Idiomarina loihiensis L2TR: one gene and its partner. The protein of the gene in region 1 interacts with the protein of each later gene in a pairwise test. Links are inferred from orthologs where the notes say so. Each region holds a gene or a part of one and is shown on either strand. Other genes may lie near its edges.

Evidence for each region.
Region 2: the proteins of kdsB (region 1) and IL_RS00365 interact in binary tests that used the Escherichia coli proteins (3 or more experiments, as listed by UniProt). The link is inferred for Idiomarina loihiensis L2TR from one-to-one orthologs.

What each region holds. Positions count from the first base shown.
Region 1 is NC_006512.1:1,608,045-1,623,717, forward strand. What follows is about bases 11,065-14,064. They hold kdsB (3-deoxy-manno-octulosonate cytidylyltransferase), read right to left. Parts: upstream 12,946-14,064; coding sequence 12,184-12,945; downstream 11,065-12,183. Other genes in these bases: IL_RS07735 (KamA family radical SAM protein), read left to right, coding at 11,065-12,187; IL_RS07745 (Trm112 family protein), read right to left, coding at 12,942-13,139; lpxK (tetraacyldisaccharide 4'-kinase), read right to left, coding at 13,126-14,064. In the rest of the region: sucD (succinate--CoA ligase subunit alpha), read right to left, coding at 1-11; sucC (ADP-forming succinate--CoA ligase subunit beta), read right to left, coding at 11-1,177; odhB (2-oxoglutarate dehydrogenase complex dihydrolipoyllysine-residue succinyltransferase), read right to left, coding at 1,314-2,876; IL_RS07705 (2-oxoglutarate dehydrogenase E1 component), read right to left, coding at 2,890-5,697; IL_RS07710 (succinate dehydrogenase iron-sulfur subunit), read right to left, coding at 5,809-6,522; sdhA (succinate dehydrogenase flavoprotein subunit), read right to left, coding at 6,535-8,301; sdhD (succinate dehydrogenase, hydrophobic membrane anchor protein), read right to left, coding at 8,302-8,649; sdhC (succinate dehydrogenase, cytochrome b556 subunit), read right to left, coding at 8,643-9,017; gltA (citrate synthase), read left to right, coding at 9,344-10,624; more of IL_RS07735, read left to right, coding at 10,841-11,064; more of lpxK, read right to left, coding at 14,065-14,115; lipid A export permease/ATP-binding protein MsbA, read right to left, coding at 14,115-15,673. UniProt on the Escherichia coli protein: Activates KDO (a required 8-carbon sugar) for incorporation into bacterial lipopolysaccharide in Gram-negative bacteria.
Region 2 is NC_006512.1:64,058-79,648, reverse strand. The notes cover bases 3,823-6,807. They hold IL_RS00365 (TetR/AcrR family transcriptional regulator), read right to left. Parts: upstream 5,629-6,807; coding sequence 5,017-5,628; downstream 3,823-5,016. Other genes in these bases: IL_RS00360 (bifunctional transcriptional activator/DNA repair enzyme AdaA), read left to right, coding at 5,912-6,754; IL_RS00370 (NAD-dependent succinate-semialdehyde dehydrogenase), read right to left, coding at 3,823-4,822. Outside these bases: IL_RS00380 (S9 family peptidase), read left to right, coding at 64-2,226; IL_RS00375 (DUF2891 domain-containing protein), read left to right, coding at 2,264-3,349; more of IL_RS00370, read right to left, coding at 3,440-3,822; IL_RS13810 (hypothetical protein), read right to left, coding at 6,827-6,949; IL_RS00355 (TonB-dependent receptor), read left to right, coding at 7,227-9,278; IL_RS00350 (zinc ribbon domain-containing protein), read right to left, coding at 9,399-9,734; IL_RS00345 (YqaA family protein), read left to right, coding at 9,857-10,273; thioredoxin TrxC, read right to left, coding at 10,341-10,769; IL_RS00335 (cupin domain-containing protein), read left to right, coding at 10,867-11,514; IL_RS00330 (DUF3240 family protein), read right to left, coding at 11,646-11,954; IL_RS00325 (efflux RND transporter permease subunit), read right to left, coding at 11,944-15,012; IL_RS00320 (membrane fusion-like protein), read right to left, coding at 15,012-15,591. UniProt on the Escherichia coli protein: Involved in response to both electrophiles and reactive chlorine species (RCS). Represses the transcription of the nemRA-gloA operon by binding to the NemR box.

The DNA of each region.
Region 1 (15,673 bases):
AAAATGCTCATTATTGACCTCCTGCCGCAGCAACCACTTTATCGGCAGCATCAGATAAGCTCTCTGCAGCGATAATGTTCAGGCCACTTTCGTTCAATTTCTGGGTACCCAGTTCAGCGTTGTTACCTTCAAGGCGAACAATAACCGGTACTTTAACACCCACTTCTTCAACAGCGCCGATAATACCTTCAGCAATCATATCGCAACGTACGATACCACCGAAGATGTTAACCAATACGGCTTTAACAGAGCTGTCTGACAGGATAATTTTGAACGCTTCAGAAACACGTTCTTTTGTCGCGCCGCCACCAACGTCAAGGAAGTTAGCTGGTTCGCCGCCACTCAGTTTAACGATGTCCATAGTACCCATCGCCAAACCAGCACCGTTAACCATGCAACCAATGTTGCCGTCTAGTGCTACGTAGTTCAGTTCCCATTTAGCCGCTTCTGCTTCACGTGCGTCGTCTTGTGACGGATCGTGCATTTCACGGATTTTAGGCTGACGGTACAATGCGTTGCTGTCGATGCCAACTTTCGCATCCAGACAGTGAACGTTGCCTTCGTCAGTAATAACCAATGGGTTAATTTCTAACAGCGCTAAGTCGTACTGTTCGAACATTTTCGCCAGGCCCATGAAGACCTTAGTGAACTGCTTAACCTGGTCTGGAGTCAGACCCAGTTTAAAGCCTAGCTCGCGACCTTGGTATGGCTGCGCACCAACCGTAGGGTCAATTTCAGCTTTCAAGATTTTCTCAGGTGTTTCTTCAGCAACGGTTTCAATTTCTACGCCGCCTTCGGTTGATGCCATGAACACGATTTTGCGTGAAGCACGGTCAACAACTGCACCTAAGTAAAGCTCGTCTGCAATGTCAGTGCAGCTTTCAACTAAAATCTTAGCAACCGGCTGACCTTTCTCGTCGGTCTGGAAAGTTACTAAGTTTTTACCTAACCACTGCTCAGCGAATGCGCGAACGTCGTCTAAACTTTTCACTAATTTCACGCCACCCGCTTTACCGCGGCCACCAGCGTGAACCTGACATTTGACAACCCAAATGTCGCCACCAATACGTTTTGCCGCTTCTACCGCTTCATCAGCAGTGTCGCAGGCATAACCTTCAGATACTGGCAAACCAAACTCTTTAAAGAGTTGTTTACCCTGATACTCATGCAAATTCATGATGCTCTTCCGATTCGTTGAAACAACTTAAGCAGCTAAAGTGCTGCCTACCCGAATACCGCGCCGAATTTTAACCTGCTCGGCGCATAATTAACAGCCGCAAGCTAAATTGCATTGCGGCTGGTTCTCAGCGTCTTTAGATATCCAGGATAAGACGTTGAGGATCTTCTAATAGCTCTTTCACGGTAACCAGGAAACCTACCGATTGTTTACCATCAATAATTCGATGGTCATAAGAAAGAGCCAGGTACATCATCGGTAAGATTTCGATCTTACCGTCTACCACCATCGCCCGCTCCTGGATTTTGTGCATACCCAGAATAGCGCTTTGTGGTGGGTTCAGAATTGGCGTTGAAAGCAGTGAACCAAATACACCACCGTTAGTAATGGTGAAATTACCACCCTGCATTTCATCCATAGTTAACTTACCGTCACGGCCTTTGATAGCCAGGTCACGAATACCATTTTCCATATCCGCAATGCTTAAACGGTCAGTGTCGCGCAGAACTGGAGTTACCAGACCACGAGGCGTTGATACCGCAATGCTGATATCGAAGAAATTGTGGTAAACAATATCGTCGCCATCAATGGATGCGTTGACGTCTGGGAAACGTTTCAGTGCTTCAGTTACAGCTTTGACGTAGAAGCCCATGAAACCAAGACGCGTGCCGTGAGTTTCTTCAAACACGTCTTTGTACTTCTTACGCAAGTCCATAATTGGCTTCATGTTGATTTCGTTAAACGTGGTCAACATCGCGGTGTCGTTCTTAGCTTGCAACAGACGCTCAGCGATACGTTTACGCAGACGTGTCATTGGTACACGTTTCTGGTCACGGTCACCTGAAACGGCTGGCTGTGAAGACTGCTGTTTGCTGCTATCCGAAGACTTAGAAGACTGAGCTTTCACGTGTTTTTCCACGTCTTCTTTAGTGACGCGACCGCCCTTACCAGTGCCTTTAACGTCACTTGGCTTAAGGCCGTGTTCACCAAGTAAACGACGAACCGCAGGACCCGCTACTTCGTTGTCACCGTCATCGTCTTTACTTTCTGAAGAAGATTCAGATTTGCTGTCATCGGACTTGCTTGAACTACCGCCAGCAGACCCACCAGCTTCGACAATACCGATAACGTCATCAGCACCGACTGTCGCGCCTTCTTCGTGCTTAATTTCAGCTAAAACGCCATCAGCCGGAGCAACCACTTCCAGAACCACTTTATCGGTTTCAATATCAACCAGGTTCTGGTCACGTTTTACTGCATCGCCAGCTTTAACGTGCCAGGTAGAAACAGTGGCATCAGAGACTGATTCTGGCAGTTGAGGAACTTTAACTTCCATTTTCTCGCCAGAACCTTTTTTGTCAGAGCCTTTGTCTTCTGAAGAATCAGATTCTTTTTTCTCTGACTTCTTGTCGTCGTCTGAGTCTTTATTGTCTGATTTATCGTCAGATGCCGACGCACCGTCACCTTCTTCAATTTTTCCGATAACTTCTTCAGCTGTTACGGTAGTGCCTTCTTCGGCAGTAATTTCGCCCAAAACACCGTCTGCTTCCGCAACCACTTCCAGCACTACCTTGTCGGTTTCGATGTCAACCAGATTCTGGTCGCGAGACACTTTATCGCCAGGTTTTACGTGCCATGTTGCAATTGTTGCATCTGCAACAGACTCGGGTAATTGAGGAACTTTAATATCAATCGCCATGGTTCATCTTCACCTATTTAATGGTTAGCGCTTCGTCAACAAGGTTTTGCTGCTGCTTGTTGTGCTCTGAAATGTATCCGACCGCCGGTGCGGCTGACGCACTACGACCACGATAAGACAACTGAGCTCCTTTCGGAATTGCGGCCCAGAAGTGATGCTGGCTGCTATACCATGCACCCTGGTTCTGAGGCTCTTCCTGACACCAGACAAAATCTTTAACGTGCTGATAATCTTTCATAATTTCTGCCACTTCTTCCGCAGGGAACGGATACAGCTGTTCGATACGAATAATGGCAACATCTTCTTGTTCACGCTCGCGGCGTTCTTTCAGTAAATCGTAGTAGACTTTACCTGAGCAAAATACCACGCGTTTTACTTTTTTCGGATTCAGATCATCGATTTCACCAATCGCGTTCTGGAATCCATGATCCGCTAAATCATCCATTTCTGAAACCGCTAACGGATGACGTAACAATGACTTAGGCGTCATAACAACTAACGGGCGGCGAACCGGACGTAAGTGCTGACGACGGATCATATGAAAAACCTGTGCAGGCGTTGTCGGTACACAGACTGACCAGTTGTGATCAGCTGATAATTGCAGGAAACGCTCAAGACGGGCTGAACTGTGCTCTGGACCCTGGCCTTCGTAACCGTGTGGCAATAACAATGTTAAACCACATAAACGTCCCCATTTCTGTTCACCAGAACTTAAGAACTGGTCAATAACCACCTGAGCGCCGTTAACGAAGTCACCAAATTGAGCTTCCCACATAACCAAAGACTGCGGTTCAGCCGTAGCGTAACCGTATTCGAAGGCCACAACCGCGGCTTCTGATAAAACCGAGTCGTAAATTTCAATTTGCCCCTGCTCTGAACCTAAGTTGTTCAGTGGCATATAGGTAGAACCATCTTTTTGGTTATGCAATACCGCGTGGCGGTGGAAGAAGGTACCACGGCCGCTGTCCTGACCGGTCAAACGAATATGAGTACCGTCGTTAACTAAGGTGGCATAAGCCAAAGTTTCAGCGAAACCCCAGTCCATTGGTTTATCGCCTTTCGCCATTTTCAGACGTTCTTGATAAACTTTTTCAACACGGGAATTCAGCTTGTCTTCTTCCGGATACTGAGTGATTTTTTCACCCAAGTCTTTCAGTTTGTCTGCTGAAACTTTGTAGTCGTACTCTACATCCCAGTCGTTTCCAATATAGGGAGACCAGTCAACAGAGTGCTGACGCATAGGACGGTGTTCATCAACCACCACTTCGCCTTTATCTAATGCATCACGATAGTCAGACATCCACTGCTTAGCTGTGTCTTCATCTACTATCGACTTCTCTATCAGACGCTTGCCATAAAGCTCGCGGGCAACGGGTTGTTTTTTAACTTTTGCATACATCAGCGGCTGTGTTGCACTTGGCTCATCGGCTTCGTTATGTCCATGACGACGATAACAAACCAAATCAATAACCACGTCGCGCTGAAATGCATTACGGTAATCAAGCGCTAACTGAGTGACAAAAACAACGGCTTCAGGGTCATCCGCATTAACGTGGAAAATTGGCGCCTGCACCATCTTGGCAATGTCAGTACAATACTGAGTAGAGCGCGCATCTTCCTGTTTAGATGTAGTGAAACCAACCTGGTTATTCACCACGATACGGATAGAGCCGCCTACACGGTAAGCACGTGTCTGCGACATATTAAAGGTTTCTTGTACCACACCCTGACCGGCAACAGCAGCGTCACCGTGAATGGTAATAGGCAGCACTTTTTTGCCTTCCGGGTCTTTCAGGCGGTCCATGCGCGCACGAACCGATCCCATAACAACCGGGTTTACAATTTCAAGGTGCGACGGGTTAAAGGCCAATGCAAGGTGGACGTCGCCGCCCGGGGTCGCATAATCAGAAGAAAAGCCCATATGATATTTAACATCACCTGAGCCCTTTGTGCTGTCATGCTTGCCGGCAAACTCGTCAAATAAGTCCTGTGGTTTTTTACCCAGAACGTTGACCAAAACGTTCAAACGACCTCGGTGAGCCATACCAATAACGACTTCCTTGGCACCTTGCTCACCAGAGCGTGAAATGAGTTCTTTCAACAACGGAACCAGACTGTCGCCACCTTCTAATGAAAAGCGCTTAGCTCCCGGGAATTTTGACCCAAGATACTTTTCCAGTCCGTCAGCGGCTATCAGCTCTTTTAAAATTTTAGTCTGCTGTTCTTTTTCAAACTTGGGCTTTCCAAGAACACCCTCCAACCGTTGCTGAATCCAGCGTTTTTCCTCGGTTGAAACAATGTGCATGTACTCGGCACCAATAGAGCCACAATAAATATTTTCCAACGCCTCGTGAATATCACTCAGCTTCATTGTGTCTTTGCCAACAGCTAAAGAGCCGACATTAAACTCGCGTTCTAAGTCGTCTTTGCTTAAATCGTGGAAGTTTAATGAAAGGTCTGGAACGGTTTCCTGTTTCCATAAACCAAGAGGATCAAGGTTGGCGTGCTGATGGCCGCGGAATCGGTAAGCATTAATGAGCTGTAAAACTTTAACTTGCTTCTGATCTGCGGCAGTCGTGCTGCCTGTTTGAGATTGCTTGAGCTTATTCTTAGCGGCCTGGCGAAACTGCTCCCGGACATCGCTGAGTTTAGTATCAACAATGTGATTATCCTTCGGCAACGCATCGAACATTTGACGCCATTCATCACTGACTGCCGTCGGATCATCCAGATACGCCTCAAACATTTGTTCAATGTAGGCAACGTTACCACCGGCTAGATGCGATGTTTCTAACCATTCACGCATTACACCATCTTGCATTGCGTTTCCTTCACCTGAATAGATAAACCGTTTTTATAAAAAAATAGCCATCCTTTGTGGGATGGCCATCCACAACATCAACCGTTCAAATTGGCGCGACAATTTAACGAGTTAAACAGCGCGACTCAAAAGCATCGATTTGATGTGTCCAATAGCCTTTGTTGGATTCAACCCTTTTGGACATACGTTAACGCAGTTCATGATTCCGTGACAACGGAATACACTAAAGGCATCATCAAGTTCGTCCAGACGCTCGTCCGTTGCTGTGTCACGACTATCAATTAAGAAACGATAAGCGTGCAGCAGACCAGCTGGCCCAACAAATTTATCTGGGTTCCACCAGAACGACGGGCACGAAGATGAACAACATGCACATAAAATACATTCGTAAAGACCATCAAGCTTAGCACGGTCTTCCGGCGACTGCAGTCGTTCACGCGCTGGTGGCGTTTTGTCATCGTTGATAAGGTACGGTTTGATTTTCTCGTACTGTTGATAGAACTGGCTCATATCAACAATCAAATCACGAATGACAGGCAAGCCTGGTAGCGGACGAATCACAATTTTGTCTGATTTCAAAGAAGACAAATGAGTGATACAAGCCAAACCATTTTTACCATTAATATTCATACCATCGGAGCCACAAACACCTTCACGGCACGAGCGGCGGAATGCCAGCGATGGATCTTGTTCTTTCAATTTGATCAGTGCTTCTAGCACCATCAAATCCTGATTATCTTCTACTTCCAACGTGTACTCTTTCATATGAGGCGCGTTGTCGACATCAGGATTATAACGATAAACTGAAAATGTGTATTTTTTCATATACCCTCCAACTTAGTAGGTACGAGCTTTCGGAGGGAAAGCTTCACGCAGTTTAGGCGCCATATTGACTTCCCGCGTCACCATATCTTCCTTTTCAGGACGATAAACAGTGTGTACTAACCACTTCTCATCATCACGATCCGGGTAGTCTGCACGGCTGTGAGCACCGCGGCTTTCTGTACGGAAGCTGGCAGCAACTGCAGTTGAGTAAGCCGTTTCCATCAAGTTATCTAGCTCAAGGCACTCGACGCGCTGAGTATTAAACTCTTTGGAGGTGTCATCAAGACGGGCGTTTTTCAGGCGTTCGCGAATTTCGCGCAGCTCAGCAAGCCCTTCTTTCATTGAATCGCCTTCGCGGAAAACCGAGAAATTAAGTTGCATGCACTGTTGCAGGTCTTTCTTAATTTGTGCCGGATCTTCGCCTTTCTGAGTATTTTCCCAACGATTATAACGCGCTAGTGCAGCGTCAATGTCGTCGCTGCTTGCTTCTCTGGCTTCTACGTTAGCCGCAAGCGTTTCACCCAGATGCATACCGGTTGAACGACCGAATACCACCAAATCAAGCAGTGAGTTACCACCTAAGCGGTTAGCACCGTGTACAGATACACAAGCAATTTCACCACAAGCAAACAGCCCTTTAACGTGAGATGTCTGACCATCGTCACCAACAGTCAGGACTTGTCCATTAACATCCGTTGGAATACCGCCCATCATGTAGTGACAGGTAGGAATAACCGGAATTGGTTCTTTTACCGGATCAACGTGTGCGAATGTACGTGATAAGTCACAAACACCCGGCAAACGACTTTCCAGGGTTTCTTTACCCAGGTGATCCAGTTTCAGTTTAAGGTGAGTACCCCATGGGCCTTCACAACCACGTCCTTCACGGATTTCAGTCATCATAGCGCGGGAGACAACGTCGCGTGACGCCAAATCTTTCGCGTTTGGCGCATAACGCTCCATAAAGCGTTCGCCGTCTTTGTTCAGCAGGTAACCGCCTTCTCCACGACAACCTTCTGTAACGAGTGAGCCCGCTCCGGCAATACCGGTTGGATGGAACTGCCACATTTCCATATCTTGTACAGGAACGCCAGCACGTAGAGCCATACCAATACCGTCGCCAGTGTTGATATGAGCATTGGTCGTTGAAGAATAAATACGACCAGCACCGCCGGTAGCAAGAACAACGGCTTTAGCTTTAACAAAGTAAACTTCGCCGCTTTCGATATCCATGGTGGTTACACCACAAACTTCGCCGTCTTGGTTCTTAACGATATCCAGCGCGTACCATTCTGAAAATACGGTGGTTTTTTTCTTCACGTTTTGCTGATAAAGCAAATGCAGCAAAGCGTGACCGGTACGGTCAGCTGCAGCGGCAGTACGAGCAGCCTGCTCGCCACCAAAGTTCTTCGACTGACCACCAAATGGACGTTGATAAACTTTGCCGTTTTCAAAACGCGAGAATGGTAAACCTAAGTTTTCCATTTCTAAAATAGCTTCAGGGCCAGCTTTACACATGTATTCGATAGCGTCCTGGTCACCAATATAGTCCGAACCTTTAACGGTATCGAACATGTGCCATTCCCAGTTATCTTCATGCGCATTACCTAATGCTACGGTAATACCACCCTGAGCAGAAACTGTGTGAGAGCGTGTTGGAAACACTTTGGACATCAACGCGCAGCTCAATCCCTCTTGGGAAATTTGCAGTGCTGCTCGCATGCCGGCACCGCCAGCACCAATCACCACTGCATCATATTCTAAAGTTTTAACAGTCACTTAAACACCCCACAGTACGAATAAGCCAGTGAGCCAAACAGCGATCAGACCAACGCTGAAAACCAGTTGGATAAAAGCTCTGAGACCGGACGCTTTCACGTAGTCTGTTGATACTTGCCAAATGCCAATCCAGCCGTGAATTAACACAGAAGATAAGGCCAGCATAGTGAACACTTTCATCCAAATGTTGGCAAACAACCCACTCCACACTTGATAAGTTACATCTGGCGTAGAAAGGAAGAACCCAGCCATGAACAGTGAATATAGAACCATTACAATCGCGCTGGCTCTCAATAAAATAAAGTCATGAGAACCGCTACGACCAAAAGTAGCTGCTGCTGTTACCATAGCCAAACTCCTACTAATACGGAAAAGATCACAGAAAGAGCAATTGAGACAATTGCGCTGATTCTTCCGGAATCGAGTTCTTCCCAGTAGCCCATGTCCATTACTAAGTGACGCAGACCAATGATTAAGTGAAATCCTAGCGCTGTCAAAATACCCCAGCCAATAAATTTAGCGATAAAGCTGGTCATGATACTCTCGATTTGAGCAAAGCCTTCAGGGCCACTAAGTGACACGGCAAAAGCCCAAATTAGAAAAGCCAGAGAGAACAGCATAGCAACACCGGAAATACGATGCAGTATGGATGCTTTGGCAGCGGCAGGAAGCTTGATAGTTGATAAGTCTAAATTAACAGGTCTTTCTTTTTTCACGATAGATTGCCTTTTAATAAAGCACAAAAGAAATGCAATTTTCGTTTGCGCGACACAGAAACATGCCACCAATACGGCGCAAAGTATATCTAGCCAAGCTATTAATTACAACGACAAACTCAGATTTGAACGCTGACTAAAATACGCTTTACTACTAAAGTCTAACCTAACAAGATAATTCTTCAATCTGAGTAATCTTTTCGTCATGTTTATTACGTATATTTCGCTATAATTGGTTCATGTTCCCCGATTAAAATTGACATTTACGGGCATGATCGAGTTAAATTAGCGCACTTTTTCAAAGTAGATAGCGAGGAGAATTCCTTATGGCTGATCGTAAAGCCACTTTACAGATTGACGGCCAATCCATTGAATTGCCGGTACTATCACCAACGGCAGGAAAGGATGTAGTTGACGTCCGAACTCTGGGAAAACATGGTTATTTTACTTTTGACCCAGGGTTTCTGGCTACAGGCTCTTGCGAGTCGGCTATCACCTATATAGATGGTGAAAACGGCGTTTTACTGCACCGCGGTTACCCTATTGGTGAGTTAGCAACTAAAGCAGATTACTTAGAAGTTTGCTACATGTTGTTGCACGGCGAAGCTCCTACCGAAAAGCAATACCATGAATTCAAAAACACCATTACTAAACACACTATGGTGCATCAGGGAATTCACAATTTCTTTAATGGTTTCCGTCGCGATGCTCACCCTATGGCAATGTTATGTGCCGTAACGGGAGCTTTATCATCGTTCTATCATGATGATCTGGAGATTCACGATGAAAACCAACGTTTACGTAGTGCTTACCGTCTGATTGCAAAAATTCCAACAATTGCAGCAATGGCTTATAAATTCAGCATTGGTCAACCTTTCGTTTACCCACGTAACGACTTAGGTTATGCAGAAAACTTCCTGAACATGATGTTCTCGGTTCCTGCGGAAGACTACAAAATAAGCCCTGCGGTAGCTCGCGCTATGGATCGCATCTTTACTTTGCATGCTGACCACGAGCAAAACGCATCAACGTCAACAGTACGCCTTGCCGGTTCTTCTGGTGCTAACCCTTACGCATGTATCGCTGCGGGTGTTGCGTCTTTATGGGGACCAGCCCATGGTGGTGCAAACGAAGCTTGCTTGCGTATGCTGGCTGAAATTGGCTCTGTTGAAAACATTCCAAAATATATTGAGAAAGCAAAAGACAAAGACGATCCTTTCCGTCTAATGGGCTTTGGTCACCGTGTATACAAAAACACCGACCCTCGTGCAACGGTAATGCGTGAATCTTGCCACGAAGTACTGAAAGAATTGGATCGTGATGATCCATTACTTGACGTCGCAATGGAACTGGAGCGTATCGCTCTGGAAGACGACTACTTCATTGAAAAGAAACTCTTCCCTAACGTTGACTTCTACTCAGGTATCGTACTGAAAGCTATTGGTATTCCTACCAATATGTTCACCGTTATCTTTGCGCTGTCACGTACTGTCGGCTGGGTTTCTCACTGGCACGAAATGATGGGCGAAGAAAACCAGAAAATTGGTCGTCCTCGTCAGTTATATACTGGTTATACAAAACGCGAGTTTTCACCAATTAAAAAATAAATTGGTTTGAGTTAAGAAGGCGCTCGGTTGAGCGCCTTTTTTTATGCCCGCTCTTAATTAGTTTGAGTACATTGCTTTTCACACCTTACAGAACGTGCAACGAAGCCTTAAATTCTTTATACTACGTCGCATTTCGTTGGTCGCCAAAGAGAGAGCTGACAGACAAATTCATTTTCAACGTGCTTTAGCAAGTTGCAGATAATTACAGAGAGGCTTATGCAGCAAGTAGTCAATGTACAACAACCCATCATTACACCACGTAAATTCAAGGTATATCAGCATCGCCAGTTAGATAAAATTGAGGCGTTAAAGAAAGTTCCTGATGACATGCGTTTTGAAATGAAAGTCGTCGCTAATGTACTGCCATTCAGAGTTAATGAATATGTATTTAACGAACTGATTGACTGGGAAAATGTACCCAATGACCCGCTGTTTCAGCTAACTTTCCCGCAAAAAGATATGCTGGAGCCTTCTGCGTACCAGCGCATGGCAGACCTAATGTCAGGCAAGCACACCACCAATGAAGTGTTTGATTTGGCGACTCAGCTACGCGATGAAATGAACCCTCACCCTGCCGGACAAATGCAAATGAATGTGCCGCATGTTGACGGTGAGCCTTTGCCGGGCATGCAGCATAAGTACCGCGAAACGGTGCTCTTTTTCCCGGCTCAGGGGCAGTACTGCCATTCTTACTGCACTTTCTGCTTCCGTTGGGCGCAATTTGTCGGTAAAGCTACCCGCTTTAATTCAAATGACGCGGATCAATTGCACCGCTATCTGGCTCAGCACAAAGAAGTTACTGACTTGCTGGTGACCGGCGGCGACCCTATGGTTATGCGCACGCGCAAGCTGGCCCATTACTTAGAGGGTTTACTGCAACCTGAGTTCGAGCACATTAAAACCATACGCATTGGCACTAAATCATTAACCTTCTGGCCATATCGCTTTATCACCGACCCCGACGCGGACGATTTACTGCGTTTATTAGAGCGCTTAGTTGATGGTGGCAAGCATGTGTCGATAATGGCGCATTTAAACCACCCGAATGAATTACGCACTGAAGTATGTCAGGAGGCCATTCGTCGCCTGCGCGCTACAGGTGTTCAAATCCGCTGTCAGGCTCCTTTACTCAAGCACATTAATGACGACCCGGATGTCTGGGCTTCTATGTGGGAGAAGCAGGTACAACTCGGATTAATCCCTTATTATATGTTTGTCGAGCGGGATACCGGAGCAAAACGTTACTTTGAAGTACCGCTGGAGCGTACCTGGGAAATTTTCCAGAAAGCGTACCAGCAGGTTTCAGGTATAGCTCGTACCGTGCGAGGCCCCTCGATGAGTGCCGGCCCGGGGAAAGTAGAAGTTCAGGGTGTTACTGAAATTGCTGGTGAGAAAGTCTTTGCCTTACGCTTTATCCAGGGGCGCAATCCGGACTGGGTACAACGTCCCTTCTTCGCTAAATATGATCCGGATGCCACCTGGCTGCATCACTTAAAACCAGCTTTTGGTGAGGAAAAATTCTTTTTCGAAGATGAGTATTCAAAAATGTCGGCGATGGATTAACCATCGCCTGCCAGTTTTCGTGCCCGCTGCAGGTCCTCTTCAGTATCAATGCCTGTAGCCGGTGCGAGAATGGCTTCAGCGACATGAATACGTTCTCCGTGCCAAAGCACCCGCAATTGTTCTAACGACTCAAGCTGTTCAATAGGGCTTGGCTCCCATTCAATATAACGTCTGACAAAACCCGCCCGATAAGCATAAATACCAATGTGACGATGATAATGCTCAGTAACGACATTTGTCGCCCGGTCGGCAGAAAAGTGCTCTCTGTCCCAGGGAATTGCGGCACGGCTAAAGTACAGCGCATAACCCGCAGCATCGGTAACCACTTTTACTGTATTCGGGTTAAAAATATCTTCAGCGTCAGTAATGGGCACGGCCAGCGTCGCCATAGGTGCCTGCCGTTGATTCGCTAAGTTATCGGCAACCTGTCGAATAATTTCAGGCGGAATAAAGGGCTCATCACCCTGAACATTAACCACCACCTCGTTTTCTGCCAGAGCTAATTGTTCGATAACTTCAGCCAAACGTTCCGTACCCGAGGAGTGCTCACTTGAGGTCATCATTACGCGACCACCAAACTTATCAACGCCCTCTTTAATCCGCATATCATCGGTAGCAACTATGACTTCGGCAGCGCCACTAGCCTCAGCTCGCTCAACCACATGCTGAATCATCGGCTTTCCGGCAATATCGGCTAAAGGTTTGCCCGGCAAGCGGCTGGAACCGTAGCGAGCTGGAATGACAACGGTAAAACTCATGAAGGAACCTTTTCTAACTCTTCTGATGATAACTCGCGAGCCTTATCCGCTATAAGCACGGGAATATTCTCGTCTATTGGATATGCGAGGCGTTCTCCGCGGCATACTAACTCGTCTTTATCGGCGTAATAGGTCAGTTTCCCTTTACACTTTGGACACGCCAATATTGCTAATGTCGTTTTATCGATGGCCATTTTTCTTCCTTTCCAGCTCTGCCAATAAGTTAGTTTTCATCACTTCGGGCAGCTTCGCTTCAATTGTTTGGTAATACCAGTCAGCTTGCGCAAAAGACTGGCATTTACCAGCATCTTTTTCTGTCATTAATATAGGGTTACTAGCCAGGTTAGAAAAGTCCTGTTGACTAAAAGCGTGATGATCCGCAAAGCTCTGACTGTTCTCCAGTTCAATACCCTGCTCAATTAGCGAGTTAAAAAATCGCTGCGGATAACCAATACCAGCCACGGCATTAAATTTGCTCTCGGTTTTTAACGCAACTTGCTCGTTATTATCAACCCGGTACCAGTTGCCAGGCTCGACATCCACAACATGTCGGGCGAATGCATGACGACCATAGTTAGAAATAACCCAGTCCGCACCTTTGAGACGCCATGGGCCTTCCCGTAATGGGCCCGCAGGCAAAAGCCATCCATTTCCGGTGCCTCGCTCAGCGTCTATCATAATTAATTCAATATCGCGTTTGAGTGCATAATGCTGTAACCCGTCATCACAGATAATAACGTCTACTTTGGGGTGTTGTTCCGCCATAAGCTTTGCAGCCTGAGCTCGTTTGGGCGCAATAACAACCGGGCAGCCAGTGCGACGACGCATGAGCAAAGGTTCATCACCGGCTTTTTCCGGAGAGTCGCTCTCTAAAACCTCGTAGGGAAAAGGCCCTTTTGCACCGTAACCACGACTGATAATGCCCGGATTCCAGCCCTCATCTTTGAGCCATTGACTTAAGGCCACAACCATAGGTGTTTTGCCAGTGCCGCCCACGCTAATGTTTCCCACTACTATGACCGGAACATCAGCTTTATAGCGTGGCATTAACCCCAAAGCATAAAAACTGCGACGCAAATTTGTTACCAGCCAAAACACCAGCGACAGTGGTGTCAGCAAAAACAGTAAAGGGTGCAGCCTGGCTTTATACCACTGCTTTTGAAGCCACATTAGGCGCTCCCGCTAAACTGCAAGTTATGCAGCTGAAAATATGCGCCTTCCTGATCAAGCAATTGCTGGTGTGTACCGCGCTCAATAATCTCACCGTTGTCCATAACTAAAATTTCATCAGCATTTTCAATGGTTGATAAACGGTGTGCAATGACAATAGCTGTACGGTTTTTACGTAAGGTTCCCAGGGCATCCTGAATATGACGCTCGGACTCAGTATCCAACGCCGATGTCGCTTCATCCAGTATCAGAATAGGCGCGTCTTGTAATAGCGCACGGGCTATGGCTATACGCTGACGCTGACCACCGGATAACATCACCCCATTCTCGCCCACCATAGTATCCAGGCCTTTCGGCATGCTGTCGGTGAATTCAGTAACGTATGCTTGTTCAGCGGCTTTAATAATATTTTCACGTGATACATCTTTTGAAGCGCCGTAAGCAATGTTGTTTGCTATGGTGTCGTTAAACAAGGTTACATGCTGAGACACCAGCGCAAACTGACGCCTTAGGCATTTCAGTTTATAATCGTTAATATTGTGGCCATCAAGCAAAATGCTGCCCTGCTCTACATCGTAGAACCGCGTAAGCAAGTTCGATATTGTCGACTTACCACTACCTGAACGGCCCACCAGCGCCACAGTTTTGCCCTGATCAACTTTAAAATTAATGTGCTCTAACGCAGGTTCATCATCTTTTTGATAAGAAAAGGTCACATCATCAAAAACAATATCACCTGCTGCACGATCAACCACTCGCGAACCTTTATCAACTTCAATCGGCTCGTCCAGAATTGCAAACACGCTGGTTGCCGCCGCAATACCGCGCTGGAAATCACTGTTTACGTTAGTCAGCTGCTTTAACGGGCGCAGCAACATGATCATAGCGGTAAGTAACGTAGTAAAAGCACCGGCCGAAAGCTCACCCAGCATTTCTGGAAAACTGGCAATAACCAGAACCATAGAAAGGCTTAACGAAGCTATAAACTGAATAACTGAAGTGCTAATAGCCCGGGTATTCACCAGCTTCATATTCTGGTTACGAGTAATATTATTTATTTCCGAAAAACGTGTCGACTCACCTTTTTGCCCCTGATGCATGATCACAACCTTATGGCCGTTGATCATCTGCTCTGCAGTTGTGGTTACATTACCCATAGCGGTCTGAATACGACTACTTACTTTGCGGAAACGACGTGAAACAACCCCGACAACTTTTGCAACCAAGGGGCCTATCACCAAAAATACCAATGATAATTGCCAGCTTTGATAAAACATCAAACCCAATAAACCGGCGACGAACGCGCCTTCTTTCACCAAGACCAAAACGGCCCGGCTACTCGCTTCCGCCACCTGCTGAGTGTCATAAGTTATTTTTGAAATCAAGTCACCGGTTGAATGCTGGTCATGGAAACCCACCGGCAGTTTCATCATATGGTCAAAAAGCTGCTGCCGCATTTTAGTAACGACTTTAAAACCCACCCAATGCAGGAAATAGCTGGAAGCAACATTCAAAGAACCACGAAGGATGAAAATAAAAGGAACAAAGAGGGCACCGT
Region 2 (15,591 bases), 1.5 Mb from region 1 along the record:
TAACAAATTATAACTTTGTTAATATCATTTGAATTAAAATAATAATCATAACGAGATCTCCACATGCAAAAACTTCGCCCCCTTTATATTGCTCTATTAAGTGCTGCATTATTGCAGGCCTGCTCTCCCGCGAATCAAAACACCGATACCAGCTCATCGACCTCTAAACAAGGCGTTGAAGCTCCGGTAGCAGAAAAAGTCCCTCATGAAATGACCATTCATGGTGATACCCGCATCGATAATTATTACTGGATGCGGGACGATGAACGTAAAGACCCTAAAGTACTGGCTTATCTTGAGGCAGAGAACGCTTATACGGATGAGATGCTGGCTCACACGGAAGATTTGCAGCAAAAGCTGTTTGAAGAAATGAAAAGCCGCATTGCCAAAGATGATAACTCCGTACCAGTACGTGACGGCGACTACTATTACTCAACAGAAATGCGCGGCGATAACGAATACCCGATTTACGTTCGCAGTACAGATTTTTCCGGTACCAACAAGCAAATTTTGTTAAATGTTAATGAGCTTGCTGAAGGTAAAGATTATTACTCCGTAGGCAGTCTTGAAGTTAGCCCGGACGATGCGATTCTTGCCTATAGTGAAGATACCGTTAGCCGCCGTATGTATGAAATTAAACTTAAGAATATGAAAACCGGTGAGTTACTCCCGGATCAAATCAAAAATACGTCTGGCGATATTGTCTGGGGTAACGACGGACAGCATTTTTACTACATAAAGAAAGACCCGGAAACCCTGCTGGGTTATCAAGTATATCGTCATAAAGTGGGTACCGAACAGCAACAAGATGAACTGGTCTATGAAGAGCAGGACACAACCTTTTACACCGGCATTCGCAAAAGCAAAGACGACTCAAAAATTTATATTATCCATGATGCGACCGAATCTAAAGGCGTCTCGCTAATTGATGCCAATGACCCCAACGCCAAGCCGGTTGAGTTTGTGCCACGGGAAGACGGCCTGGAATACAGCATAGCTAAACACGGTGATGATTATTATGTGTTGACCAATCTGGATGCCGTGAACTTTCGCCTGATGCGGGTAAGCGCAGATAAGCTTGGCGACAAGCAGCACTGGCAGGAAGTTATTCCACATAAAGAAGACACTCGACTGGAAGACATTGAGCTGTTTGACCAGCATTTGGTTTATAAACAGCGCCAGCGCGGACTAACAGAGGTGTTCGTACGAAACCTAAATACCGGTGATGAACAAGAGCTTTCATTCCGCGACAAAGCTTACACGCTGTATTTTTACGGTAACAAAGAAGCCGATAACCCTGAGCTGCGCCTTTACTACACCAGTATGACCACTCCGGGTAGCCATTATAATGTAGACCTGAACAGTCTGGATAAAACGCTGTTAAAGCAACAGCCTGTACTTGGCGATTTTAAACCTGAAAACTACGCTTCCGAACGGTTATTTGTCACCGCCCGGGACGGTGCTGAGGTACCGGTAACACTGGTTTACCGTAAGGACAAATTTAAAAAAGATGGCGCCAACCCACTTTATCAATACGGTTATGGCTCTTACGGTTCTACTTCAGAACCCAGCTTTAGCAGCAACCGTCTAAGCTTACTGGATCGCGGCTTTGTTTTTGCTATCGCCCATATTCGCGGCTCACAAATGCTCGGTCGCACCTGGTACGAAGACGGCAAAAAACTGAGCAAGAAAAATACCTTTAATGACTTTGTTGATGTGACTAAGTCATTGGTTGAGCAAGGCTATGGCGCAGAGGATAAAGTCTTTGCCATGGGTGGTAGTGCTGGTGGCCTGTTAATGGGCGCAGTGATCAATCAGGCACCGGAGCTTTACCTTGGCGTAGCGGCACATGTACCTTTTGTCGATGTTGTGACGACCATGCTGGATGAGAGTATTCCTCTCACTACCAACGAGTTTGACGAGTGGGGTAACCCGAAAGAGAAAGTCTATTACGACTATATGTTGTCGTATTCACCTTATGATCAAATCAGCGCACAGGACTACCCTAACCTGCTGGTAACCACCGGACTCTTTGACTCACAAGTGCAGTATTTCGAACCAGCCAAGTGGGTCGCTAAGCTCAGGGATTATAAAACCGATGATAATCTGCTGCTGTTTAAAACCGAAATGGAAGCGGGTCACGGTGGTGTTTCCGGGCGCTTTAAGCGCTTGCAAAACACGGCGCTGGAATACGCTTTCTTTCTCGATTTACTGAAAAACCAATGAGCCAGTTAACACAGTCTCCAGCATATAAGGCAACATTATGAATATTCGCGGCATTATAAGCAGTGCCCTACTCATGTCGGTTAGCCTGTTCACTCAGGCGGCCGATAATAACGCATCGTCACACGAGCTCAGCCTCTCGGAAGCCAATAAGCTGGTGGAGCTACCACTGCATTGTGTCGAGACACCTTATCCATACAAAACAGGAATAATATTAGGCAGTGCCGATGATTTAAAGGAACCGTCGGTTCTGCACCCGGTTTTTTACGGCTGTTTTGACTGGCACAGCGCCGCTCATGGTTATTGGTCAATGGTGACGTTGCTGCGTCAGTTTCCGGACTTAGAACAGGCCGACGAAGTCAAAGCCATACTTAAACGTAATTTAACCGCCGAGAAAGTGGCGCGCGAAGTCGACTTTTTCAGTAAAGATATTAATGACTCGTTTGAGCGCACTTACGGCTGGGCCTGGCTGTTAAAGCTGTCTGACGAGCTCCATTCATGGGAAGACCCTATGGCCAAAGACCTAGCCGCTAACTTACAACCATTAGCCGATTTAATTGTTGAGCGCTATATCAACTTCTTACCTCGATTAGTTTACCCAGTGCGTGTGGGCGAGCATACCAACACAGCCTTTGGCTTAAGTTTCGCCTACGACTATGCCGTTAACCAGCAGCACACCGGACTACAGCAGTTAATTGCCAAACGCGCGAAAGACTATTTTCTGGAAGATAAAAACTGCCCCATAGGCTGGGAGCCCAGCGGCTACGACTTTCTTTCGCCCTGCCTGGAAGAAATTGGCTTAATGCAGCGCGTTCTACCGAAGCAGCAGTTTTTAACCTGGCTGGATGATTTTATGCCACAACTCGCTGACCCAGAATTCAGTCTGGCGGTAGGTGAAGTTGGCGACAGAACCGATGGCAAACTGGTTCATCTGGACGGTTTAAATTTCAGCCGCGCCTGGAACCTCTATGCGCTGGCTAACCAATACCCGCAGTACAGGCATTTACGCAAAATAGCCGATAAGCATATGGCGCACTCATACCCTAATCTAATCGGCGATAGCTACGAAGGTGGTCACTGGCTTGGCAGCTTTGCTATTCAGGCGTTAAATCAGACCCAGCAGTAGTTGCTGACAGAAAAGACGGGGACAAAAGAGTTTATAAACGGCCACTCATTGAGGAGTGGCCGGTAAGTTAAAAGCTAACCCTGCGAGGAATTACTCCTTAACCACGTTGATTGCCTTAACATTAACAAACTCATGCATGCCAAAACCGCCATGTTCGCGGCCGTAGCCTGAGTCCTTAACACCACCAAAGGGCATCTCTGGTGTTGCAACGCCGAAGCCGTTGATGAAAACCATACCGGTATCGAAGTATTTGCTCGCCAACTCCGTGGCACGCTGCACATCTTTTGAGATAATACCACCACCAAGGCCGTAGCGGCTGTCGTTAGCTATGCGCATAGCGTCTTCGTCATCCTTAGCACGAATCAATGCGGCAACTGGGCCGAACAGCTCGTCATCGTAAGCCGGCTGACCCGGTTCGACATTTTCCAGCACGGTTACCGGATAAAAGGCACCTTTGCCCTCAGGTTTCTCCCCGCCACAAAGTATGCGGGCGCCTTTACTCACGCTTTCTTCAACCTGTTTATGCAATTGGTCTCGCAGATCAACACGGGCCATAGGGCCTACATCCGTATCGCTTTGCGTAGGGTCACCAACTTTCAGAGCTTTCATCTTCTCAACATAGCGCTCTTTGAATGCCTCGTAGTTAGCCTCGGTCACCACGAACCGCTTGGCAGCCACACAAGTCTGTCCGGTGTTGAATACCCGTCCCATAACGCAGGTATCCACCGCAACATCGAGGTCGGCATCGTCGAGCACCAGGTACGCGTCGTTAGAGCCAAGTTCCAGCACCGTCTTTTTGAGATGCTTAGCAGCCTGAGTCGCCACTTTACGTCCTGCGCCGTCGCTCCCGGTGAGAGTCACACCACGTACCAGTGAGTGAGCAATGACTTCATCCGAAGTCTCGTGGGAAATAACCAAGGTGCGGAACACGTTTTCAGGCAGTCCTGCTTCGCGATAAATTTTTTCCAGCAACAAGCCGCTACCGGTAACGTTCTCAGCATGTTTCAGCAGCACAGTGTTGCCGGCCATGATGTTAGCTATCGAATAGCGTACGACTTGATAAGCGGGAAAGTTCCATGGCTGGATACCGTAGACGATACCAATTGGCGAGTAAGTGACAATACCTCGCTGACCGTTGCCTGGCTTGCGTTCTTCATCAGCCAACTCTTCCGGGCCATGCTCAGCGGTGTAGTCGCATATACCCACGCATAAGTCGATTTCCTGACGAGCCTGTTCGGGCAGTTTCCCCATTTCTTTAACCATGAGGTCGGCAAACTCTTCCTTGTGTTCTTGCAGCGCCTTACCGATAGCTTTCACGCTCTTAGCACGCTGCTCCAGCGACTCAAGACGCCATTGTAAAAATGCAGCGTGGCTCTCCTCGATTATCTGAGTGACCTCGGCAAGATCCATTTTCGTATAGCTTTTCAGCTGTTCGCCGTTAGAGGGATTGATCGTAGTAATTTGGTTACTCATTCTATCTCCCGTTCATTGTCTATAAGTAAACATTGGTAAATTCTCTAAACCAATCAGGTTTTAGATCGACGTGTTTTAACGCCTTGCGCTATAGACGACCGGTCTATTCTTAACTGTAGCGGACAATGAGCAATTCTGTCAAATCGACTCAGAGTGATGAGCCGGTGAACTCGGGTATAGCGGATAACGGCCTTTTAAGCCTTAGTATCGCTGCAATCCAGCATTAGAAGAGTTGAATTCCGCGCTTCATGTAGAGGTTCCTTGTCCTGGCTTAATTTAGCGAGCAATGCCGCACCCATCCACATCTGGTAAAGCATCCGAGCCAATTGAAGGGGAGGAGCTCCATCAGCTAGCGAGCCATCACTACGACCATTCTCAATCAAAGTCGCAATCTTTACTATGAGCTGCTGCACGCCATCATCCAGGATCTGCCGCATAGTCTCAGACATGTCTGCAACCTCAGCCGCAAGCTTCACCACCAGACACTCTTCCGCCCAACCACGTGTCGGGTCATCAGGGTCAGCTATCCAGGCATCCCAGTAACGCATTAAATTGTCTCGGCCACTACCCGATGCCGTAAGCAGCTGCTCAAACTTACATCCGTAATCATTGGTGTACTCTTTCAACAACTCGCAACCAAAGGCTTCCTTCGATGGAAAATAATGATAGAAGGAACCTTTTGGGATACCACAACTCTTAAGAATTTCCTGCAACCCCACCGCAGCAAAGCCTTTTTTAAGTACCAACCGGTACCCCGTCTCAAGAATATGCTGGCGTTTGGTTGCCGCTTTTTTTGTTCGTTGCATTAATAGAACCTCTAATTACGTCGCCTGAACGTTCCTAATTTTCTAAATGGTTTTAAGCGCTACAATATAACTTAAAATAGAAGTGCTTATTAGCAATAGGGTGTAACAAGTGACACCCGTTTATGAAAAAATCGATTCAGTCTGAATTCGAGGTCACTTGTCTCCAGATAGCAAGCTTCGGGTCGGCATTATAGTAAGCGTGTGATACTTCTAATCTTACCTGCAGTTCCACCTTATTAGTGGATGGTGGTGTATCAATTCGTTACGTTTAAAGGTATTGATTATGTCTGACTACACTCGCATTGAAAAAGCCATGACCTATATGTCAGGGCATGTATCGAGCCAGCCGACCCTGGAAGACGTTGCTGCTCATGTTCATCTCAGTCCGTTCCACTTCCATCGGGTGTTTTGTAAATGGGCAGGCACCACACCGAAACGCTTCCTGCAGGCCCTTACGCTGGAGCGAAGCAAACGAATGCTGAAGGGAGAAAGCTCTCTTATGGATGTTTCCCTCAGCATGGGTTTAAGCGGAGGCTCCCGACTGTATGACCACTTTGTAAAGCTAGAAGCCGTAACGCCAGGTGAATACAAGAACGAAGGCCAGGGAGTTACTATCCAATACGGCGTAAATGAAACTCCTTTTGGTAAGATATTTGTCGCAATTACTCCACGGGGCGTATGCCGCATTGAGTTTTTGGGCTCCAGAGCTGTTGACGAGATACTTACTGATTTATGCAAAGACTGGCCCAAAGCCGCGCTCGTAAGCAACGAAAACGCGACGAACTATGTGGCTAACGTACTGTTTAGTCGGTTAAAAGACGGGCAGTCTAACCCCTTGTCATTGCACGTTATGGGTACTAATTTCCAAGTGGCCGTATGGCGAGCGTTATTGAGGATACCACCGGGAAAGCTGGCGAGCTATTCGCAAATTGCCAATGTACTCGATTGCCCAGGGGCATCTCGTGCAGTTGGTAATGCTGTTGGAGCTAATCCTGTTGCAATGCTAATTCCGTGTCACCGTGTTATTCAGAAAAGCGGCGCTTTAGGCCGGTATCGCTGGGGTTCTGCGAAGAAAGAGATGCTTCAGGCGTGGGAGCTGCTGTGCGAAAAGCCAATAGAAGTATAGTTGCTGAAAAACTTTATTAGCCCCTACAAAAAAGCCCAGCAAATTACACTGGGCTCGGGATTGCGTAATTAATTACGCTTTTTTAGCAGGTGCATGCTCAGATTGCTTTTGGTCTTTTTGCTGACCGGGTGCTGCCTGCTTCTGTTCGCCTGGTTTGTTTGGCGTTTGTGAACCTTTATTTTTTTGCGTATCCATTGTCAACTCCTTAAAGAGTTTGTCAGCATCATTCAATTATGACGCTATTTAAAAGTATAGACGGCTCTTAGAGATATGTATGTCCATTACTGAAAATAACTTCGTATTTCTGCTTTTTCCTCGCAAGCATCTAACGATATCTCGACGGATAGCAGCCCCACGCATGCAATCCTCTGAATAACTTATTCTGTGGCAATCCCGAAGGCCTTGTTTTATTTCAAATGAACAATATAATCATTCTCATTTAGATTTAATAAAATCTAAAGGGGGAACTGTTTTGAATAAGTTTATCTTTACTGGAGCGGTGTTTTCGCTATTTAGCCCAGTCCTGTTTGCGCAGACAGCGGATGTTGAAAATAGCGATAAAGAAGAGAAACAAATAGAGCGAATTTCTGTCGTTGGCGCCGCCACAAACTTTAGTGTAACTGCAGACGACATAGAGCAGTTTCAGGCGAATGACCTTGCTGACATTTTCCGGGAATCTCCCTCGGTAAGCGTAGGTGGTTCTGTTGGTGTAGCCCAAAAGATTTATATTCGCGGCCTTGAAGATGCATACCTTAATGTGACGGTAGATGGTGCGCAGCAAACTTCCACCCTGTTTCACCATATTGGTCGCGTAACCCTGGACCCAGATTTACTCAAACAAATAGACGTACAGGCCGGCGCTGGCGAGGCGACCAGTGGCCCTGGAGCTATTGGCGGCTCAATACGCTTCAAGACAAAAGATGCTCAGGACTTACTGCACAATGACGAGCAGTTTGGCGGTCGTTTAAAAGCGAACTACTTCTCTAATGATGGCACGCGTTACAGCGGCACGTTATACGGGAAGCTTAATGACTCATTTGGTCTTTTAGGCTATTTCAGTACCGTTGACCGCAACACCATGGAAGACGGTGACGATAATAAAATATACGGTACAGCAGCAGACCAGGACCTCACCTTTTTAAAAGCAAGTGGTGACATTGCCAATAATCATTATGTGTCATTCAGTTTTGAGCAGCGCGATGAAGAAGGTGAATTCTCTGCTCGCCCGAACTGGGTTGTACCCGAAGGTTCGCCGCTTTATCCAAGCGCGGCTAAACGTGACACCTATGTCGCCAATTACCGGTTTGACCACAGTGACGCGGTGTACCTTAAAGCAACCGCTTACCAGACAAGCTCATCGTTTCGCGGTGGCCGTTTTGATTGGTTAGCTGAAATTGACACTCAGGGTTTTGATATTCGCAATACCAGCGAAACTCTCAACCACAGCTTTACTTACGGCGTCGATTACCGCAGTGATGAGGTAGAAAGTGGCCCTGCTGCCGGCCCGAAAGAAAACTCAGAAGAAAGCAGTGTATTAGGCGTTTACGCGCAAGCGCATAGTCATATTACAGCCGATCTTTTGTTTAGCTACGGCGTGCGCTATGACGACTATGAATTTCAGCAACAAATTCTGCTTGATGAGTATTCTGGCGAGCCTGTAACGGATACGCCGGCGAGCCTCGATGACAGTGAGCTTAGCTTTAACGCCGGTTTGTCGTATCAGTTGTCGCAGGCATGGAAGTTTGGATTAAGTTACGCCGAGGCCGCCAGAGGTAAAGAAATTGGCGATGGCTTTACTCTGGACGAATACCTTTACGACGGAAACGATATTCCCGTTGTCGCCGGTGATGTCGTACCGGAAACGGTTGAGAACATCGAAACCTCGATTGAGTACAGTGCTAATAATCTGAATGCAAAATTCAGTGTTTATCAGTCAACCATATATGACGTCATTTTCAGTGGTTTTGCAGGGAACTCTGTCTACAACAACATTGGTGACGTTGAGTCGACAGGTGTTGAATTTAACCTTGCGTATCGTTGGAACTCTCTGGACATGTACTTCGGCTTTTCCAGCGCAGACTCTGAGCTTTCTCCGCGCGACGGCTTGTACACTGAGAGTTATGATTCAATCGATTTGAACGCCTATGAGTTTAATGGTTTGGGTAACAGCCGTGGTAACACTATTGTTTTGGGTGCAGACTACTTTGTTACAAACGACCTGAGCTTTGGCTTTAATGTGACTCGAGTAGATGACATTCATATTAAAACCCTGCATCAGGCGCTGGAGAATGGCTGGACCGACTCGCTGTATACTTTGAACAAGCCAAGTTATACCGTTGTTGATCTCTATAGCGCGTGGGATATTACTAACAACTTTTCGGTGAACATAGCGGTAACTAACCTGCTGGACGAGCAATACATAAACCATTCAAGTGTCGGTGACTACAGCGAAGTGTTCCCAACCGTGGTGGGGCCTTATGAGGCCGGTCGTGACATTCGCCTTTCTGCCACCTATGATTTTTAAAGCATTGCGTGCGTCGTAAAGAGCCATTCATCGGTTGATGCGTATAAAAGACTGATGAACAAAAGACTCGTAAGCCCAGCAACGGTGTTGTTGGGCTTTTGTGCTTTTACGTAAGTCCATTTAAGAAGAGTGCGAACGCCAGATTCGAAAGCGCGTCACTATGTACCAGATAAGACCGCCGATAAACATAACCAGAGGTATCACATTGATTTCGTTACTTTGTTGAGATTCTTCTGAGGTTAAAAAGAACCAAAGCACACCCACGATAAGAATAACGAGCGATAACACACCTTGTATCTGCAAACTTTTCGATGTGTTCTCAGACGTAATAGCGCTGTTTTCGCCCGGTTGGTTCTCTTGTTCCGATTTTTCACTCTTCACAAAACCACAGGCAGGACAGCTATAGTTATTATCCAGTACCTGATCTTCACACTTTGGACATTTTTCAAATGCCATTGAGGTACCTCTCTGCTTTATTGATGAGTGTTCATTGTTGAGTGTAGTCAAAAACTTTTGTGTTTGTCATTTCCAGTACACTGATGACATCCGTTATAAGCTGTGCCACGTAATAGGGTTTTATGTATTTAAGTATATTTCTGACAGCCTTTCTGGCCGCCACAATACTGCCTGCTCAGTCTGAGTTTGTGGTCGTGGCAGCCCAGCGCATGGATTACGATGTCTGGATAATCTGGTGGCTAGCCTCAATCGGTAATACGCTGGGGTCAGTAGTCAACTATGTTCTGGGCCGTTTTTTGGTACGGTATCAGGATCGCCGCTGGTTCCCGTTCAAACCTAAATCTCTTGCCCGTGGTCATCGCTGGTTTGAACGCTTTGGTAAGTGGTCGCTGCTGATGGCCTGGGCTCCCTTCATTGGTGACCCTCTTACGTTTATAGCCGGTATGCTGCGATTAACCTTCTGGCAATTTTTGATTCTGGTTTTCATTAGTAAAGCTGGCCGCTACGCTATTTTGCTGGGTATTACGCAGTTGTTTTAAACATAAGTTTCCGGAGAAGCCAGATGCTCAGGTGAGCAAACCCCGTACCAGAGGATAATTGAGCGTATTAATACCGAGCTACCCACTGCTGAATCTGTGACGCCGACATGACACCAGCTTGTCGAGCCACTTCCTGACCATTTTTAACAAACAGAGTTGTCGGAATACTTCGCACAGCATATTGTTGCGCTAAATGGGGCTCTTTTTCCGTACTTATCTTTAAAAATTGAGCGTCATATCGCATATTTGTAGCCGCCTGTTCGAAATGAGGACCATACTGCTGGCAAGGCCCACACCAACTCGCCCAAAAGTCTACAATGAGAGGCATATCAGCACTCTGATGAGCTCGAAATTCATCACTATTTATGACAATAATTTTCCCGCTAAAAAGTAATGACCGACAATGACCGCAAACAGCGTTCTCGTTTCTCTTATCGACCACAATGCGGTTTTTCTTGTGGCATGAAGGACATGCAACAATCATTTTTTCAGCCATTCTGCTGTTTTCCTTTTGTCTTTCGCTCAGCGTGAACTATTAAGGTGTTAATTTACGTAAGTGTAATACGGTTTTTGACGGATGTAAGACTTAGGTAATGTTAAATTTAGATTTTGCTAAACGAGTCATTATTGAAACGGCGAAACAGGAGTGGGTCGACAGCCCGGCTTCTGGTGTGCGTCGTAAATTATTGGAGCGTGAAGAGGCTGAGCGCGGTCGTGCGACCAGCATCGTTGAGTATAAGCCAGGTGCATCATTTAGCACTCATGAGCATCCACTGGGTGAGGAAATATTAGTTCTCGAAGGTGTTTTTTCTGATGAAAACGGTGACTATCCAGCTGGTACTTATATTCGTAACCCACCAGGAAGCTCACATGCCCCCTTTAGTAAAGATGGCTGCAAATTACTGGTTAAGCTGCATCAATTCCAACCAACCGACACTCAAGTTGTGCGCATTAACACCCATGAAGCTGAGTGGTTACCCGGCCAAGGCGGGCTAGAAGTTATGCCGTTACATAGTCATGGCACTGAGCACGTTGCACTGGTAAAGTGGCCAGCAAATGAAGTGTTCAAACCACACCGCCACCTGGGCGGCGAAGAAATACTGGTGTTATCCGGCGAGTTCTGTGATGAACACGGACGCTATCCCGAAGGCACCTGGATGCGCAGTCCACACACGAGCGTGCACCATCCCTTTGTTGATAGAGAAACCATAATTTGGGTTAAGACAGGACATTTGGGGTAAATAAGATACTCATGAGTTTTAGTAGCGGCTTAACAAGCCCAACATAAATCGCGCGATAACTTACCCTTAATTTGAAAGGCATCGCAGAAACATCAGGGGAGAGATCTCCCCCCCTGTTCCAACAAAATAGGTTAGATATAATCACTATGTCCAACATCCTCTACTGACTGCATCACGTAGCGGACTGGCTCTTTGAAGTTTAGCTGCGATAAAGCCTCACGAATACGGGTTACATCATCAGCAGCACAAATTACTTCAGCCATCATCATCCGGCGTGCGCCACGAATTTGCTCGCCGATATCAAAACGTTCGTGATTGCGACTAAAACCGTCAATGTCATAAAGGCTAAAGCCGCTTAAATAGTCGAGTTGAATCAGGCAGTCGACCAAATCGGCTTTTTGTTCGCGGCTAAAATAGAGTTTTAACAACTTATTGGACATCACGAGCTTTCCTGTTTACGAGTAAGTATAAAATAGGCAGCAACAGCAGGGTGGCCAGCGTTGCCGTTATCAGCCCACCTATAACCACAACCGCCAGAGGCTTTTGCACTTCTGAGCCGGGACCACTGGACATTAACAGCGGAATCAGGCCAAAAATAGCGGTAATGGCTGTAATTAAGACCGGCCGCAGACGGTCTTTAGCTCCTTCAATTACTAAGGTTTTAAAGTCGGAGAAATGAACTCGAGTCTGCTCGAAGTGGCTTACCATGACGATACCGTTAAGTATGGCAACGCCCATCAAAGCAATAAAACCGACCGATGCCGGAACAGACATGTACTCACCGCTTAGCCAGAGCGAAATTGCCCCGCCACTCAGGGCAAACGGAATATTCGTCAGCACAATCGTTGTCAGGCCAATCGAGCCCATCGAGCTAAACAGTAAGATAACGATTAACAGCAAAGCGACAGGGATAACCATTAACAAATTAGCACTGGCCCGCGCCTGGTTTTCGAACTCACCTCCGTACTCAATAAAATAGCCCGGATCAAGGTTTACGTTGGCGCTGACACGTTGCTGTAGTTCATTAACAAAACCAACGACATCGCGGTTTTCAACATTGCTGGTGATTAACGCGTAACGGTTAGAATTTTCACGCTCGATAATCGCCGGACCGTGCTCGAAGGTGATCTCGGCAAGTTGCTGCAGTGCGACGGTTTCGCCGTTGTCGGTGACAATTGGCAAGGACTCGATGTTGCTGACAGAGTGATAATTGCCCGCAGGTTTTTGCGAACCCATGACAATCGGTGTGCGAATACGTCCATTCACGGCTTCGCTGACCGGAAAGCCGCTGAGTTGTGAAAGAATAAATTCACTAAAGTTTTGTTTCGTGACGCCATAAAAGCGCAGTTGCTGCATATTCGGGACAATACTTAAAAAGCGTGCGCCAGTAATAACACTTGCCTGAACGTCGACCGCGCCTTGCACTTGTTTGGCTTGCTCAACTACCCTATCGGTGACATTGGCAAGGGTATTCATGTCATCACCAAACACTTTAATCGAGACGTCGCCACTACTGCCGGTTAGCATTTCAGAAATGCGCATTTGAATAGGTTGGGTAACGTTAACGTTCATGCCAGGATAGCCTGAAACCACTTCGCGAATGGCATCAATCAGTTCTTGTTTGCTATCAAAACGCCAGCTGTCTTTAGGGTTAAGCTCCATGAACACATCGGTTTCGTTTAAACCCATGGGGTCTAAACCGAGTTCATCTGAGCCGGTACGGGCAACGATTTGCTTGATCTCCGGGATCTTAGCGAGTAGTTCACGCTCAACCTGTGTATCCAGTTCTATCGATTCTTGTAAAGAAATGGTCGGTGACTTTTCCAGTTGCACGATAATGTCGCCTTCATCCATGGTAGGCATAAAGATTTTACCGACCATGATAAAGCTGACTACGCTTAAGGCGAGCACTCCCGCAAAGCCCATCAGTGTGGCACTGCGACGTTTAATTGCGCCGGATAATATACGCTGATAGCACGCTTGCATACGCTCAAGCGATTTATTGCGGCGAGCTTTGGGTCGCATTAGTAAAGAGCCTAAAGCAGGGATTAGCGTCAGCGAAGTCACTAAAGCGGCGGTGATTGCTATAACAATGGTCAAGGCGACCGGTGAAAATAACTTACCTTCCAGGCCAGTCAGCGTGAGTAGAGGTAAAAACACCAAAATAATGATCACAGTGCCGCTAACTACAGAGGGCGCCACGGACAGGCTGGCACGGTAAATTTTGTGCAGCAAGGGTAACTGTTTTTGTGAGTTTAACTCGGTCTCGATTTTTTCGGTGATCACTACCGACGAGTCAACAATCATACCGATAGCAATAACTAACCCGCCTAAACTCATCAAGTTCGCCGATAAACCGAGTAATTGCAGGCAAATAAAGGTGATCAGCGCCGCCACGGGGATCGATAACGAGACCAAAATTGACGCACGAACATTACGTAAAAAGAAAACCAGTACCGCTATAACTAACACGATGGACTGCATCAGCGCATCAGAGATTCCAGCTATAGCCGTGTCAATAAGGCCTTTACGATTATAGAACACGTTAATGTCAGTGTCTTTTGGCAGGCTAGGCTTTATTTGTGCCAGTTTTTGCTCTACCGCTTCAACCACCGCAGCGGCATTAGCTCCTTTTAATCCAACCACCAGGCCTTCTACGGCTTCTTCACCATCCTTGGTAATCGCGCCAAAGCGCGGCAGGTAACTGAGCGCAACATCACCCAGTTGGTCTAGTCGATACACTTGCTGGTATTGATTCGTCACGCTAATGGCCGCCAGGTCGTCAAGCGCGACAATACGTCCGGTAACCCGTGCGCTAAAAGTTTCGGTACCTTGGGTGATGCGACCTAAATTACCGACTTGGTTGGCATCAGCCAATGCATCCTTAATAGTTTGTAGCGAAATGCCAGCATCACTTAATTTTGACGCCGACGGAGTAAACTGAAAGGTTCTGACTTTACCGCCTAAATTAGTGACATCTGCTACCCCTTCAACCGTGCGTAGTGTCGGCCGAATCACCCAATCTAGCAGGTGACGCTTTTGCTCCAGGTTCATGCCGGGATTTTCTATCGTAAACATAAACATTTCGCTTAATGGCGTGCTCATCGGTGCCATACCGCCTTGAATACCGTCCGGCAGGTCTTTACTGACGGCGGCGAGTTTTTCCGCAACTTGTTGGCGCGCCCAATAAATATCGGTGCCTTCGTCAAAGTCGAGGGTTATCGAGGTAATACCGTACTTGGTGGTTGAGCGCAGAATGGTTTGATTCGGTATACCCAACAATTCGGTTTCTAACGGGTGAGTTACCTGGTTTTCTACCCGTTCGGCAGCCATACCGGGGGCGCGTAAGATGACGTTAACCTGAGTCGGTGAAATCTCCGGGAAAGCATCCACCGGTAGTTGGCGAAGCGACTGGATACCGGCCGCTATTAACAGCAGAAAAGTAATAAAAACAAACAGACGATTTTTTAACGAAAAGCTCAGTATGCGGCTAATCATTACTGCGCCTCCTCGTCTTCTGCGATAACCTTGAGTGCTGCGACAGAATGCGTTGCAATGATGTTCAGAGGTGTAGTTGATTGCACAAAGTAATGCTCGCCGCTTAAGCTTAATAGTTCGATAGGCACAGCGTTAATTGTCGCATTTTCTATGCTAAAGATAATGGGTTGATCCTGCAGTGTGGCAATGGCACTGGCCGGCAGAAGATAAGCATTTTCTATTGCTGCCTGGGGTACAACGTTAACGCGTTGACCGATGGTCCAGTTGATGTCCTGTGGTGGCTCACTCCAAATTCGTACAAAGCCATTACGCACGGTTTGTTCGCGTTGGCTCACCCGCAGCTTTTGGCCGTTAATGTTTAGACTCGAGATACGTTTTGCCTGTTCTATCGGTACCTCGGCAACGATGGCTAAACGCGCATGAGCGATTAGCGTACCCAGCTGTTGCCCATTACTGCTGGTCCGCCACACTCCTGGCTCTGTTGCGATGAGTTGTGCAGACTGCTCAGCGGTTTGTTTTACCCGCCGCAGGACCACGTTAATTTCGTGCAAGGTGTCATTCAGGCTAATGTATTGCGTT